Regions from separate parts of the Micromonospora sp. DT201 genome, predicted to be linked through region 3. Evidence: riboswitches for the same ligand, from Rfam matches in the RefSeq annotation. Region 3 holds a riboswitch; each other region holds the start of a gene.

Region 1 (3,198 bases), on a different contig from region 3:
CCGACCGCGACCTGGTCTCCGAGATCAAGGCCGGCACGCTGGGCCTGGAGCCGTTCGAGCCCACCCTGGTCCAACCTTCCAGCATCGACGTGCGGCTCGACCGACTGTTCCGGGTCTTCAACAACCACCTCTACACCCACATCGACCCGGCGATGCAGCAGGACGACCTGACCTCGGCGGTCGAGGTGCCCGACGGCGAGCCGTTCGTGCTGCACCCGGGGGAGTTCGTGCTCGCCTCGACGCTGGAGGTCATCTCGCTGGGCGACCAGCTCGCCGGCCGACTGGAGGGGAAGAGCTCACTGGGTCGGCTCGGGCTGCTCACGCACTCCACCGCCGGCTTCATCGACCCGGGCTTCTCCGGTCACGTGACGCTGGAGCTGTCCAATGTCGCGAACCTGCCGATCACCCTCTGGCCGGGCATGAAGATCGGGCAGCTCTGCATCTTCCGGCTGTCCTCGCCGGCCGAGCACCCGTACGGCTCGGTGGTCTACGGCTCGCGCTACCAGGGCCAGCGGGGGCCGACGCCGAGCCGCGCCTGGCAGCACTGGCGCATCTGGCCCACCCGCTGAACCCATGACGACGAGGGCCCGCCGCGACGAATCGCGACGGGCCCTTCAATCACCCTCGATCAGCCTGGGCGGCCGTAACTGTGGATCGGGCCGTCGTCGACCTTCTTCATCTTGACCGGTTGACCGGCCTGCGAGGCGTGCACCACCCAGCCGTTGCCGACGTACATGCCGACGTGGTGGATGTCGCTGTAATAGAAGACCAGGTCGCCGGGGCGTAGATCCGCTCTGCTGACGTTCTTGGTGGTGCGGCTCTGCGCGGCGGCGTTGTGTGGCAGCGACACGCCCGCCTTCGCCCAGGCGGCCAGCATCAGGCCGGAGCAGTCGTACGAGTTCGGGCCCTCGGCACCCCAGACGTAGGGCTTGCCGATCTGGGCGCAGGCGAACTTGACCGCCGTGCCCGCGGCACCGCCGGGATAGCTGCCGGGGCAGGGCGCCGGGCGCAGCGGGCCGCCGCCACCGTTGCCGTACACCTTGAGGCGCAGTTTCTGCAGCTTGTCGATCTCAGCGTTGATCTGCTTCTTCTTCGCCGCCAACTGGGCCTCGGTGCGGGTCAGCTGGGCCACCATCTCGTCGAGCGGGGCCTTCTGCCCGGCCAGCTCGTTGCGGAGGTCGGCCACCTGCTGCACGTCCTGCTGCTGGTTGTGCGCGAACCGGTCGAGCATCTCAAGCTGGCCAACCACCTCACTGGGTGTCCGGCTGCCCAGCACCGCGTTCACGGTCAGGACGTTCTCGCCCTTGTACGCGCGCACGGCCAGGGCACTGACCTTGTCCATCGCGGCGTCGACCTGACGCTCCAGCGGGGCGATCCGGGCGGCCAGCGCGTTCGCCTGCTTGCGCTTGGCGGCGAGGTCGGCCCGCGTTGCGTTGTGCTGTTCGATGATCGGCTCGAGCTTGTTCCAGTCGGCGTCGATCTGGCGCTCGATCTCAGCGACGGACGGGTCGGCGTGCGCCGCCGTGGCGCTGCCGGTCAGGACGACGGCGACGCCGACCAGTGCGGCGAGGGCGGTGGTGAAGCGGGACCAGCGTGGGCGCGGCACGATCGACGTCAGATCGGCTGATGCCGACCGTCCGGACGACGGCCGCGGGGCATGGAGTGCCACCGGGGTTCCGTACTCCTTCTTCCTGACCGCCTACCGGGTTAGCTGACGGGTTCGGGCGGGAAGTCGGCGCCCTACCGCAGTGACTGCGGATTCACCCCGAGGGACCTGGGTCCCCGGTTCGCTCGGAAACGACTCGGCGGTGTCGGTCCGTTACCGCCCGGGCTGGGCGGAGCTGCTATCGGGCCGACGAATGACCAGAGTAGAGACGCCTGTTACCGATCCGCAACCCGTGGGGCCGTGACACTCCGTACCGATCAGGGAGGGTCACGGACCGTACGTGAAGATTTCCTTCTGGACACGTCGAGATATGGAAAGGTATTGACGCAGACTCCCGGGCGGCGCGAAGGTGACCTCACCTTTATCCATGGAATCTAGGGGGTTCGATGCACCGTCCGACCCTGCCCGCCAGCCGGCGCGCACTGCTCGCGGCCGCCGTGGTCGCCGCCGCGACAGCGGTACCGCTACCCGCCGGCGCGGCCGCCGCCGCACCCACCGCCGACCGCCAGCAGCAGTACGCCGCAGCAGCAGCCGAGTACGGCGTACCAACCGACGTGCTGCTCGGCGTCTCCTACCTGGAGTCACGCTGGGACAGCAACGCCGGCACACCGAGCACCAGCGGCGGCTACGGCCCGATGCACCTGACCGACGCCCGGCATGTGGCCGCGCTGCCCGGGGGCGGCCACCACGACGCCGGCACCGAGGACCCGCGCGGCGACGGATCCCGCCTCGCGCTCGCACCCGCTCCCCGACCGGCCGAGGACCCCGCGCCGCCCGCCGCCGCGTTGCAGACCGTGGACGCCGCCGCCGCACTGACCGGTGCCGCTCCCGACTCGCTGCGCACCGACGCCGACGTCAACATCCGGGGCGGGGCGGCGCTGCTGGCCTCGTACCAGCGGGAGTTGGGCGCGCCGGTCGGTGCCGCCACCGACCCGGCCACCTGGTACGGCGCGGTCGCCCGCTACGCCGGCGCGGACAGTGCCGACGCCGCAGCGGCCTTCGCCGACGAGGTCTTCACCACCATCGGCGCCGGCGAGTCGCGGGTGACCGACGACGGCCAGCGGATCACGCTGCCGGCCCGGGCCATCCGGCCGGAGCGTTCCTGGCTGGACCGGCTGGGCCTACGCCGCCTCGCCCGCCCGGACGGGCTGGAGTGCCCCAACACCATCTCCTGCGAATGGCTTCCGGCGCCCTACGCGGCGTTCGGCGACGGGGACTACGGCAACCACGACCTCGCCAACCGGCCCGCCGGGCAGAAGATCGAGTACATCGTCATCCACGACACCGAGGCCAGTTGGGCCACCACCCTGAAGCTCGTTCAGGACCCGACCTACGTGAGCTGGCACTACTCGCTGCGCTCGGTGGACGGGCACGTCGCCCAGCACGTGCAGACCAAGGACGTCGCCTGGCACGCCGGCAACTGGTACGTCAACGCCAAGTCGGTCGGGCTGGAGCACGAGGGCTTCGCGGCGCAGGGCACCTGGTACACCGAGGCGATGTATCGGACCTCGGCGAAGCTGGTCCGGCACCTT
Region 2 (3,198 bases), on a different contig from region 3:
TACCGGGTCACCGGGTGGCCGTCCGGGCCGGTGATCCGGAAGGCGAACTCGTCGGGCTGGGCATCGACGGGGTCGAGGGTGTAACCGCGGTCGGAGACGAGCAGGCCGCCGGGGAGCCGGTCGACCGCGTCGTCGTCTGCTCCCGTCGCTTGGGGGGCATGGGCGTCGTGCCTGCCCTCGACGACCGGGGTGCGGTCGACCACCCGGCCGATCCCGTAGGTCGCGCTGAACACCGCCGCGAGGCCGACGGCGAACCCGGCCAGTCTCGTCACCGTGCGCATGCCGGCCCTCCGCTCACGCGTCCACGAGGTCGTAACCGGCCTCGTCGACGGCGGCCCGGACGACCTGCACGTCCAGCGGTTGGTCGCTGCTGACGGTGACCCGGCCGGCCGCGAGGTCGACCTGGACGTCACGCACGCCCGCGATGGCGCCCACCTCGGCGCTCACCGCGCTGACGCAGTGCCCACAGGTCATGCCCTGCACCTGGTACGTCGTGTTGACCATTGGATCGTCTCCCTTTTCGGTACCGGTACCCGGTGGGGGTATCCCGTCAGAAGTGCACGTTACCATACCCCCCAGGGGTAGGTTATCCTGGCGCCATGACCGCTCCCACCCCGATCCGCGGGTACACCGCCAGCAAGGACCAGCTGCTCGCGCGGCTCCGCCGAGTCGAGGGGCAGGTCCGCGGCATCGAGAAGATGGTCGACGACGACCGCTACTGCATCGACGTGCTGACCCAGATCTCCGCGATCCAGGCCGCACTCGACAAGGTGGCGCTGGGGCTGCTCGACGGGCACGCCCGGCACTGCATGCACGAGGGAGCGGCCGAGGGTCGGGCCGACGAGATGGCCACCGAGATGATGGCGGCGGTCGGCCGGCTGATGAAGCGCGGCTGACGGCCCCAGCCGGACCGCGCGGAGGCACTGGCCGCACTCATCGCACCGCGAACGGATCGCTCCGACGAGCCGGATCAGACGCGAACCCCGCCCCCATCCTCCGCCACGAAACGGTGGCCGGAATCGATCGGGAGCACGGATACGGCATGGCGACACTGCTCAGCGTGACCAGATCAGCAACAAACCTGAGAACCGCGTCACTGGTCACGCAACGCTATGACGAAAAGACACTTTTGGTCGGCATCCAGGCGTAGCTCAGCCGGTCGACTCTCGGGTAACCTCGCTGCCGGTTACCGATGAAGGCGCGAAGCGGCGCCTGCGGTGCCACCGCCCAATCGCCAACCGGCGAACCGGGGACCCAGGTACGTGGGGTGAATCCGCGTCAGCGGCAGGGGCCACTTCCGCCCCGAACCCGTCAGCTAACCCGGTCGGCGGTCGACGGAAGGGAACATTGTGACGGCACCCCTACGCCGCTGGCTGACACCCGTGGTGGCCGTGATCGCCGCACTGACCGTGCTCGCTGGCCCCCTCCCGGCCAACGCCGCCCCGACGACCCCCACACCGTCCGGGCACGAGGAGGACAACGAGCCCCAGCTGATCACCGACGTCATCGAGCAGGCCAACCGCGACTACTCCGCCGCCAAGTCCAGACTGGACAAATCCAAGAAGCGGCAGCTGGAGCTGGCGTTGGAGGTCGACCGGGCCAAGGCCGAGCTGGACGCGCTGGCCCCACAGGTCGGGCAGATCGCCGCCCAGTCGTACCGAACCGGTCGGATGGGCGCCCTCGCGATGCTGCTCGAGAGCGACGCTCCCGACACGTTCGTCGAACGGGCCGCAGCGCTCGACGAGATGAACATGGTGAATGAGCAGAAGCTCTCCCAGGTCAATGCGGTGAAGTCCCGCGCCGAGCAGGCCAAGCTTGCCCTCGACACCGAGGTCCGCGAGCAGCAGAAGCAGACCGCCCTGATGGCGAAGCGGAAGAGTGAGGCGGACAAGGCGCTCGCCCTCGTCGGCGGGAAGGGTTTCACCGGCGGCCTGGTGGACGCCACCTCGCCGGTCGCCAAGATCGGCCCGGGGCGCAGCGCCGACGGTGAGTGGAAGGCCCAGTCGTGCAGCGAGGATGACCCCACCACCTCCGGATGCATCACGCCCCGCACGCTGCACGCGTACAAGGAGGTCAAGCGGGCCGGCTTCAACCGGTTCGTCGGCTGCTACCGCTCCGGCGGGCCGTGGGAGCACCCGAAGGGCCGCGCCTGCGACTGGTCGCTGCAGAAGAGCGGATTCGCCCCGTGGCACAACGAGGACACCCGGAAGTACGGCAACAACGTCGCCGCGTTCCTCATCCGTAACGCCGACCGACTCGGCATCTACTACGTGATCTGGAACCGACAGATCTGGTTCCCGGCGACCGGCTGGAAGTCGTACAGCGGGCCGTCGAACCACACCGACCACGTGCACATGTCCCTGCTCTGACCGGCAGGATCCTCCGTCGAGGGCCGTTCCGCGTCGCGGAGCGGCCCTCGTCGCGTCAGGCGGCGGCCGCCGGGTCGGTCGACTCGCTGGGCACGTCGAGCGTCGCGATGCCGGCCGGCACGGCGGCCACCGGGCGCACCACTCCGGCGGCGAGCTGATACGACACACCCACCACCGCGCAGCGCCCCTGTGCCACCTCCTCGGCCAGCACAGGTGACTGCCCGAGCAGCGTTTCAACGGTCTGCGCGATGTGGATGTCGACGATGCCGTCGATGTCGTCGACGCCCTCCGCCTCGGCCCGGCGCAGGCTGGGCAGCACGGCGTCGACCACCGCACGCAGGTGCCCACGAGGTTGAGTGCCGGTCGCGGCGGACTCCCGCGCCGCCTGGACCGCGCCGCAGGAGTCGTGGCCGAGCACCACCACCAGCGGAGTGCCGAGCACGGTCACCGCGTACTCCACGCTGCCGAGCACCTCCGGGCCGGCGGTGTGCCCGGCCGTGCGGACCACGAACAGGTCGCCGAGGCCCCGGTCAAAGATGATCTCGGCGGCCAGGCGGGAGTCGGAGCAGCCGACGATCACCGCGAAGGGGTGCTGCCCGCCGGCCACGGCAGCCCGGTGCCCGGCGTCCTGGTTGGGGTGGCGTGGGGCACCGCTGACGAAGCGCCGGTTTCCAGCGATCAGCTCGGCGTACGCCCGGGCCGGCTCGCTGGTTGCGGACGTCCAGTCGGTGGTCCGCTGCGGACCCGGCTGCCCGCCGGGCGTTCCGGGACGACTCATCCCCGCACCTCGTCTTCACGCATCTGACCTGGTCAACCGGCTCTTCAGCCG
Region 3 (3,198 bases):
CCGACCATGGAGACCGTCGTCTTCTACCAGTTCCTGACCGAGGTGCCGCAGGCCGCTGCCATCTGGTCGGCTCTGTTCCTGCTGGCACTTGGCGTACTCGCCGTGCTGGTCGCCCGCCCCGAGCGGGACCGGCCCACGGACGACCCGCTCCCCGTCGCGCCGACCGCCCGCGAGTTGGCTGCGGCCGAGGCCGTCGACCTACGCCGGTACGCCGAGGAGGTGACCGTGGCCGCGGCCGGCGCGGCCAGGACGGCACGGCGGCGACGCGATGCCTGGCTCTCCGCTCAGGAGCAGATGGAGCGGGCCTTGGCGGGGTACGACGAGGCGGACACCGCCGCCCGTCGCTTCGCGGGGTCCGGGGCGCTGCCCACCCCGCACACCCCCCGGACCCCCGCCGAGTACGTCGCTCGGGAGCGCTACCTGCACCGTGCGGCGACGGCGGCGTACTGGCGGGGCGATCTGACCATGGCGCAGCTCGGAGACGTGTTCGCCCACCGGCACGGCTGGGATCCCCGACGGCACCCGGTCGAGCAGGAGGTGCTGCTCAGCCGGGCGATCCGGGACGCGAGGCTTGCCGACTACCAGGCCGCGGCCACCGAGGAGCGGGCCGCCTGGCGGAGCGCGGAACTGGCCGCCGAGTCGGCGCGCGCCCTCGCCGATGAGGCGTACGCGGCAGCGGCCCGGCTGCGGCCGAGCCCGGCACCCGCCCGACGGGCGGCGAGCGGGGCGTCCCGTCCCGCCCTCGTGGCGCGTTGGCGCCCAGCCCGTGCGGGTTGAGTCCGATCCGTTGTGTGAGCCCGGCCACGCTATCCGGAATTCGGGCGTCCGGCACGATCGGCTCGATTTTTCCCGTAATTGTGGCCGCATTATCGGCGGCCTGTCCGGTTGTCGCCCGGAGGCGTCACCGTAACCGGTTGTCCCATCGAGTCACATCATCAGCAATACGCGCAGAAATTGCTGCACCAAATCAGGTTTACGCAGGTGAACCTTGCTTGGCAGGCCGCGAACAGGCCAGTAGTGTCGTCCCGTCTGGCGCGGTAACCGATCGCAAGAGGCGACGCCGTGTCGACCCGCTCAATCGTGATCAACGAACCGGGGACCCATCAGTAAGTCTGGGGTGAATCCGCGAGCCACGGCCTGCGGTAGGGCGATCTTCCCGCCCGAATCCGTCAGCTAACCCGGTAGGCGGTGCCGGAAGGAGTTCCAAACTCGTGCAGCACCTCTCCACCCCTCGGCTGTTCCCTCGCCTCCACGGCGCAGCGGTGCCCCCGCTCATCCGTCCAGTGACGGTGAGCTGACCCCCCGGGTCATCGCCTCTCCCGCCCGGCCGCGCCGGGCGTTTCCCTGAGCGGTTCACCATCCGCGGACCACGGTCCGCGCGCTGGCGCCTGCCCGGATACCGGTCCGGCCCCGGTGTGCCGCTCTCCCCTCGATCCGTGGAGGACCCCGTGAAGCACACCATGCAGCGTCAGCTCCGCCGTTTCGCCACCGAGCGCCCGTTCCAGATCCTCGCCGCTTCTGCCGCGGCCCTCGTGATCGCCACCACCACCGGTGCCCTGCTCACCGATGCCGACGACGCCCCGGCCAGCCAGCGCACCGCGACCACGGTCGCCGAGATGCGCAGCGACACCGCCGTCTCCAGCGACGCGTCCCCCTTGGCCAGCGCCGCGCCGAGCACCGCCGCACCGGCTACCAGCGCCGCGGCTCCCGCGGCCAAGGCCAGCAGCAACCCGGACCTGACCCGTAAGCCGGAGCGGCCGAAGCCACCCGCGACCAAGGTGCTCGACTACGACTACGAGGCGCAGAACACCTACTACAACTGCGGCCCGGCGGCCACCCGCAACGCGCTCAGCGCCACCGGCATCGACCGCACCCAGGAAGAGCTCGGTGCCGAGATGGGCACCACCGAGATGGGCACCAACTCGGCCGAGGACACCACCCGGGTCCTCAACGCCGAGGTGAAGGGCTCCCCGTACCAGACCCGGATGTTCGCCGGCGCGCCCAGCCCGGCGCAGATGGACCAGCTCCAGGCCGACGTGGTCAAGGCCATCACCGAGGGCCGGGGCGTGGTGGCCAACGTCGTCGGCGACGCCACCGACACCGACGGTGGCTGGCACTCCTACGGCGGCGGGCACTACATCGCTGTCGTGGGTTACAAGGACAACGGCCGGACCGTGCGGATCGCCGACTCGGCGAACCCGGCCGACCCGTCGTACTGGGTCACCACGATCGACCTGGCCAACTGGATCGCCAGCCGGGGCTACTCCGCCTGACACAGGCACGCTGACCGCCGCGGGCGCCGTCCCTCACGAGGGGCCGGCGCCCGCGGTGTCTTTCCCCAGCGGTACGGCGTGCGCCACGATCGGCGACTCTCGTCCGGGGCAGTGAACCGTGGCAGACTGCGGCCGTGGTGGATGAATCGGTTGGTCACGCCGGCCGCAGGCCGTTCCTTCTGCTGCTGCACGGGATGGGCGCGACCGGGGACGTCTGGCTGCCGTGGGCGCCGTTGTTGGAGCAGCACTGGCCCGGGCGGTGGCTGGCACCGGACCTTGCCGGCCACGGCTGGGCGGCGCCGCTGCCGTCGTACTCCTTCGAGGGTTTCGCCCGGCAGATCGCCCACCGCGGCCTCGCCGCCGACGACCGGCTCGTCGTGCTCGGGCACTCGCTGGGTGGAGTGGTCGGCTTGGTGCTGGCAGCCCGCGACGCCGGGATGCCGGTGGACGCGGTGGTCGGGCTGGGCATCAAGGCCCTCTGGTCGCCCGCGGAGCTGACCCGCGCCGCCGAGATCGCCGCCCGCCCGGTGAGCTGGTTTGCCAGCCGCACCGAGGCGGCCCGCCGCTACCTGCGCGTCTCCGGACTGGCCGGCCTGCTTCCGCCGGACCACCCGGTCGTGGACGCCGGGCTGCGCCAGGTCGACGGCCGCTGGCGTCTCGCCATGGACCCGGGGGCCTTCGCCGTCGGCGAGCCCGACCTGGCCGCGCTGCTGGCGGCGACCGACGTGCCGGTGGTGCTGGCGCGCGGGGAACACGACCCGATGGTCACCGACGAACAGCTCAGGGAGTACGGCGTTCCGGTCGCCACGCTGCCCGGCCTCGGGCACAACGCGCACGTGGAGGACCCGGCGGCCGTGCTGGCGCTGCTCGACCCGTATCGCTGAACTCTCCGGAGCGTGTTCGGGAGCAGGAATATCGGTCGTGC
Region 4 (3,198 bases), on a different contig from region 3:
GAGACCGCGACCGTGGAGGCGGCCGCCGGTCTGCTGGCCGAGGTGGAGGGCACCGTCGGGGTGATCACGCCGGTCCCCCGCCGCGACGAGGTCGCCGGCTGGCTCGACGCGCTCGACGCGCCGCGCCTACAGGTGGTGACCAGCCTGGAGGCCAAGGGCATGGAGTACGACGGGGTGGTGCTGGTCGCCCCGAGCGAGATCCGGGCGGATCCGGGTGCCGGGGTACGCACCCTGTACGTGGCGCTTTCCCGGGCCACTCAGCGACTCACCACCATCGACCCGACCGGCTGATCTGTGACGGCTGGCCTGCCGGGTGAGCCGTCGACCCGAATACTTGCATACATAGCGATGTGAACATACATTTGACCGGGTCCCGACTGGCGGCGGAAGGTGGATCTCGTGGGCGCAGGTCATGACCACCACCACGGGTCGGTCGCCAATGCCGCACACCAGCACAGGGGCCGACTCTGGGCGGCGTTCGGGCTGCTCGCCACCCTGATGGTGGTCGAGGCGGTGGCCGCCCTGCACACCGGCTCACTCGCTCTGCTCTCCGACGCCGGCCACATGTTCACCGACGTGCTCGGCATCGGGATGGCGCTCGCCGCGATCACCGCGACCCGGCGGGCCACCGGCGACCCGCAGCGCACCTTCGGGCTCTACCGACTCGAGGTGCTCGCCGCACTCGCCAACGCCGTCCTGCTCTCCGCCGTCGCGGTCTACGTGGTGATCGAGGCGATCAGCCGCTTCGGTGCCCCACACGAGGTCATCGCCGGCCCGATGCTCGCGGTGGCCGTGCTCGGCCTGCTCGCGAACGTCGGTGCCTTCGCCCTGCTCCGCGCCGGAGCCCGAGAGAGCATCAACCTTCAGGGCGCCTACCTGGAGGTGCTCGGCGACCTGCTCGGCTCACTCGGTGTGATCGGCGCGGCGCTGCTCATCTCCGTCACCGACTGGTGGTGGGCCGACCCACTGGTCGCCGTCGCCATCGGCGTGTTCATCCTGCCGCGCACCTGGCGGCTGGCACGCGCCGCAGTCCGCATCCTGGTGCAGGCCGCCCCGGAGCACCTCCAGGTGACCGCCGTGCACGACCGGCTCGCTGCGGTCCCCGGTGTGGTCGAGGTGCACGACCTGCACGTCTGGACCCTCACCTCGGGCATGGAGGTGGCCTCCGCGCACCTGACCATGGCGCCCGGCGCGGAAGTCGGCGCGGTGCTCTCCGCGGCGCGCACGGCCCTGCACGACGACTTTCGGATCGAGCACGCGACGTTGCAGATCGAGCCCGGCGCCACCTCGGGGTCCTGCGGCTCGATCGAGTGGTAAGGCGAGTTCCGGTGATGACGCACGCACCGTCCGTCACATCGGCTGCACGGGTCCCACCTGCACCGGTAGGCTCGGTCCCGGCCTCCACCAGGCGGCGCCCTCCCGGCGCCGGTGGCGGTCGCCGCCTAATTGCCCACGTAGGCGAACCGGGGAACCACGTTCCTGGGGTGCATCCGCGTCAGCGGTAGGGATCTTCCGTCCCGAACCCGTCAGCTAACCCGGTCGGCGGCTGACGGAAGGACATGCGCAGTGGCACCAGCACGACCACCCGCCGCCCGACTTGCGGCACTGATCGTCGCGATGTTCGCCCTCAGCATCGCGCTTCCGGCCGGCACCGCCTCGGCCGCTCCCCCGACCGGCCTGCGGGCCGCCGCAGCACCCGACTCCGACGAAGAGGGCGGCACTCCGGCGCTGCGAGCCCAACTCGAGGCCGCCAGCAAGGGCTACCTGGACGCCAAGCGCGCCCTGGACACCTCTGTGCAGCGGCAGAAGCAGCTCACCACCCAGCTGAAGACCATCGAGGTCGAGCTCGCCCACCGTAACGGCAAGGTCGGCGAGATCGCCGGCGTGGCCTACCGCACAGGCCGGCTCGGCACGGTGGCGGCGCTGATCAACAGCGGCACCCCCGACGGCTTCATGGATCGGGCCGCCACACTGGGCGCGGTGGCTGCCAACGAGGACAAGGTGCTGCGCGACCTGCTCGCCAGCAAGGACCAGGCCAATCGCACCCAGCTCGCTCTGAACGGCGAGGTCACCGAGCAGCGCAAGCAGGTCGCGGTGATGGCCAAGCGCAAGGAGCAGGCCGAACGGGCCCTGACCGTGGCCAACACGCCCCAGCCGCAGACCACCGCCGACACCGGCTCCAACCGGGGCACCTCGACCGCCAACGCGGAACCCGCGCCGCGCAACTCCGATGGCTCCTGGCCGTCGGAGAGGTGCAGCATCAACGACCCCACGCCCGCCAACGGCTGCGTCACCCCGCGCACCCTGCACGCCCTCAACCAGGCCAAGGCCGCTGGCTTCACCCGGTACGTCTCCTGTCACCGCCCGAGCGGCTCCGGTGAACACCCGAAGGGCCGGGCCTGCGACTTCGCCGCGCAGAAGAACGGCTTCGGCGGGAACGCCACCGGCGGCGACAAGACGTACGGCAACAACCTGGCCGCGTACTTCATCCGCAACGCCGACCGGCTCGCCGTCCTGTACGTGATCTGGTACAGGCAGATCTGGCTGCCCAGCAGCGGGTGGAAGTCGTACAGCGGAGCGGGAAGTGACCCGTCCAGCGCCCACACCAACCACGTACACCTGTCGGTCTACTGATCCATCCGAGGCGAGTAGGTCTCCAGGCCAGACCGGCCGGGGATGATCCACTCCACCTCGCCGATGTCGGGGTATCCGGGCGACGGGATACCCCGACATCGGCAATCTGGTGTCGACCATGGACGTGCGGCGGTACCGCCGCACCGGCCTGGTCGGCACTGGCTACGTCGCCAGGCGTACCCCTGATGTCGCTGGCGGTCGGACGACCCGGCCGGTGTCGGCGGGCAGCATCGCGGTATGCCTCGGATCCCACCCACCGCCCGCAAGGGGCTGCTCACCCTGCATCTGGTCACCTCGCTCGGCTGGCTCGGCGCCGACCTGGTGCTGCTCACCCTGGGCATCGCCGTGCAGCGTGGCGCCGACCCGGCGGTGGTCTACCCGGTCACCTCGCTGGTCGGCACCGTGCTGTTCGCGCCACTGAGCGTCCTGGTCTGGCTGATCGGTGTCGCCAGCGCGCTACTTACCCCGTGGGGCCTGCTGCGCTACCGCTGGGTGCTGGTCAAGCTCGTGCTCACCACGGTCATGGTCGGGCTGGTGCTGTTCCTGCTCACCCCGAATCTGCGG

What was found. A riboswitch is a leader RNA that binds a small molecule or an ion and turns the genes downstream of it on or off. The one in region 3 is predicted to bind cyclic di-AMP.
Region 1: another riboswitch for cyclic di-AMP. It lies ahead of ACLQ28_RS05105 (NlpC/P60 family protein); the one in region 3 lies ahead of ACLQ28_RS29280 (C39 family peptidase).
Region 2: another riboswitch for cyclic di-AMP. It lies ahead of ACLQ28_RS07445 (coiled-coil domain-containing protein); the one in region 3 lies ahead of ACLQ28_RS29280 (C39 family peptidase).
Region 4: another riboswitch for cyclic di-AMP. It lies ahead of ACLQ28_RS22820 (coiled-coil domain-containing protein); the one in region 3 lies ahead of ACLQ28_RS29280 (C39 family peptidase).

What each region holds. Positions count from the first base shown of each region.
Region 1 is NZ_JBNCKP010000002.1:287,650-290,847, reverse strand. Features, by position in the region: gene dcd (dCTP deaminase) at 1-569, shown strand, start outside; gene ACLQ28_RS05105 (NlpC/P60 family protein) at 629-1,606, opposite strand; cyclic di-AMP (ydaO/yuaA leader) riboswitch at 1,683-1,818, opposite strand; gene ACLQ28_RS05100 (N-acetylmuramoyl-L-alanine amidase) at 2,053-3,198, shown strand, end outside.
Region 2 is NZ_JBNCKP010000003.1:108,427-111,624, reverse strand. Features, by position in the region: gene ACLQ28_RS07460 (hypothetical protein) at 1-281, opposite strand, end outside; gene ACLQ28_RS07455 (heavy-metal-associated domain-containing protein) at 295-504, opposite strand; gene ACLQ28_RS07450 (metal-sensitive transcriptional regulator) at 600-896, shown strand; cyclic di-AMP (ydaO/yuaA leader) riboswitch at 1,215-1,345, shown strand; gene ACLQ28_RS07445 (coiled-coil domain-containing protein) at 1,350-2,369, shown strand; gene ACLQ28_RS07440 (carbonic anhydrase) at 2,425-3,147, opposite strand.
Region 3 is NZ_JBNCKP010000024.1:17,247-20,444, forward strand. Features, by position in the region: gene ACLQ28_RS29275 (hypothetical protein) at 7-777, shown strand; cyclic di-AMP (ydaO/yuaA leader) riboswitch at 1,062-1,203, shown strand; gene ACLQ28_RS29280 (C39 family peptidase) at 1,437-2,273, shown strand; gene ACLQ28_RS29285 (alpha/beta fold hydrolase) at 2,408-3,157, shown strand.
Region 4 is NZ_JBNCKP010000015.1:79,464-82,661, reverse strand. Features, by position in the region: gene ACLQ28_RS22830 (HelD family protein) at 1-291, shown strand, start outside; gene ACLQ28_RS22825 (cation diffusion facilitator family transporter) at 400-1,317, shown strand; cyclic di-AMP (ydaO/yuaA leader) riboswitch at 1,430-1,561, shown strand; gene ACLQ28_RS22820 (coiled-coil domain-containing protein) at 1,567-2,634, shown strand; gene ACLQ28_RS22815 (hypothetical protein) at 2,872-3,198, shown strand, end outside.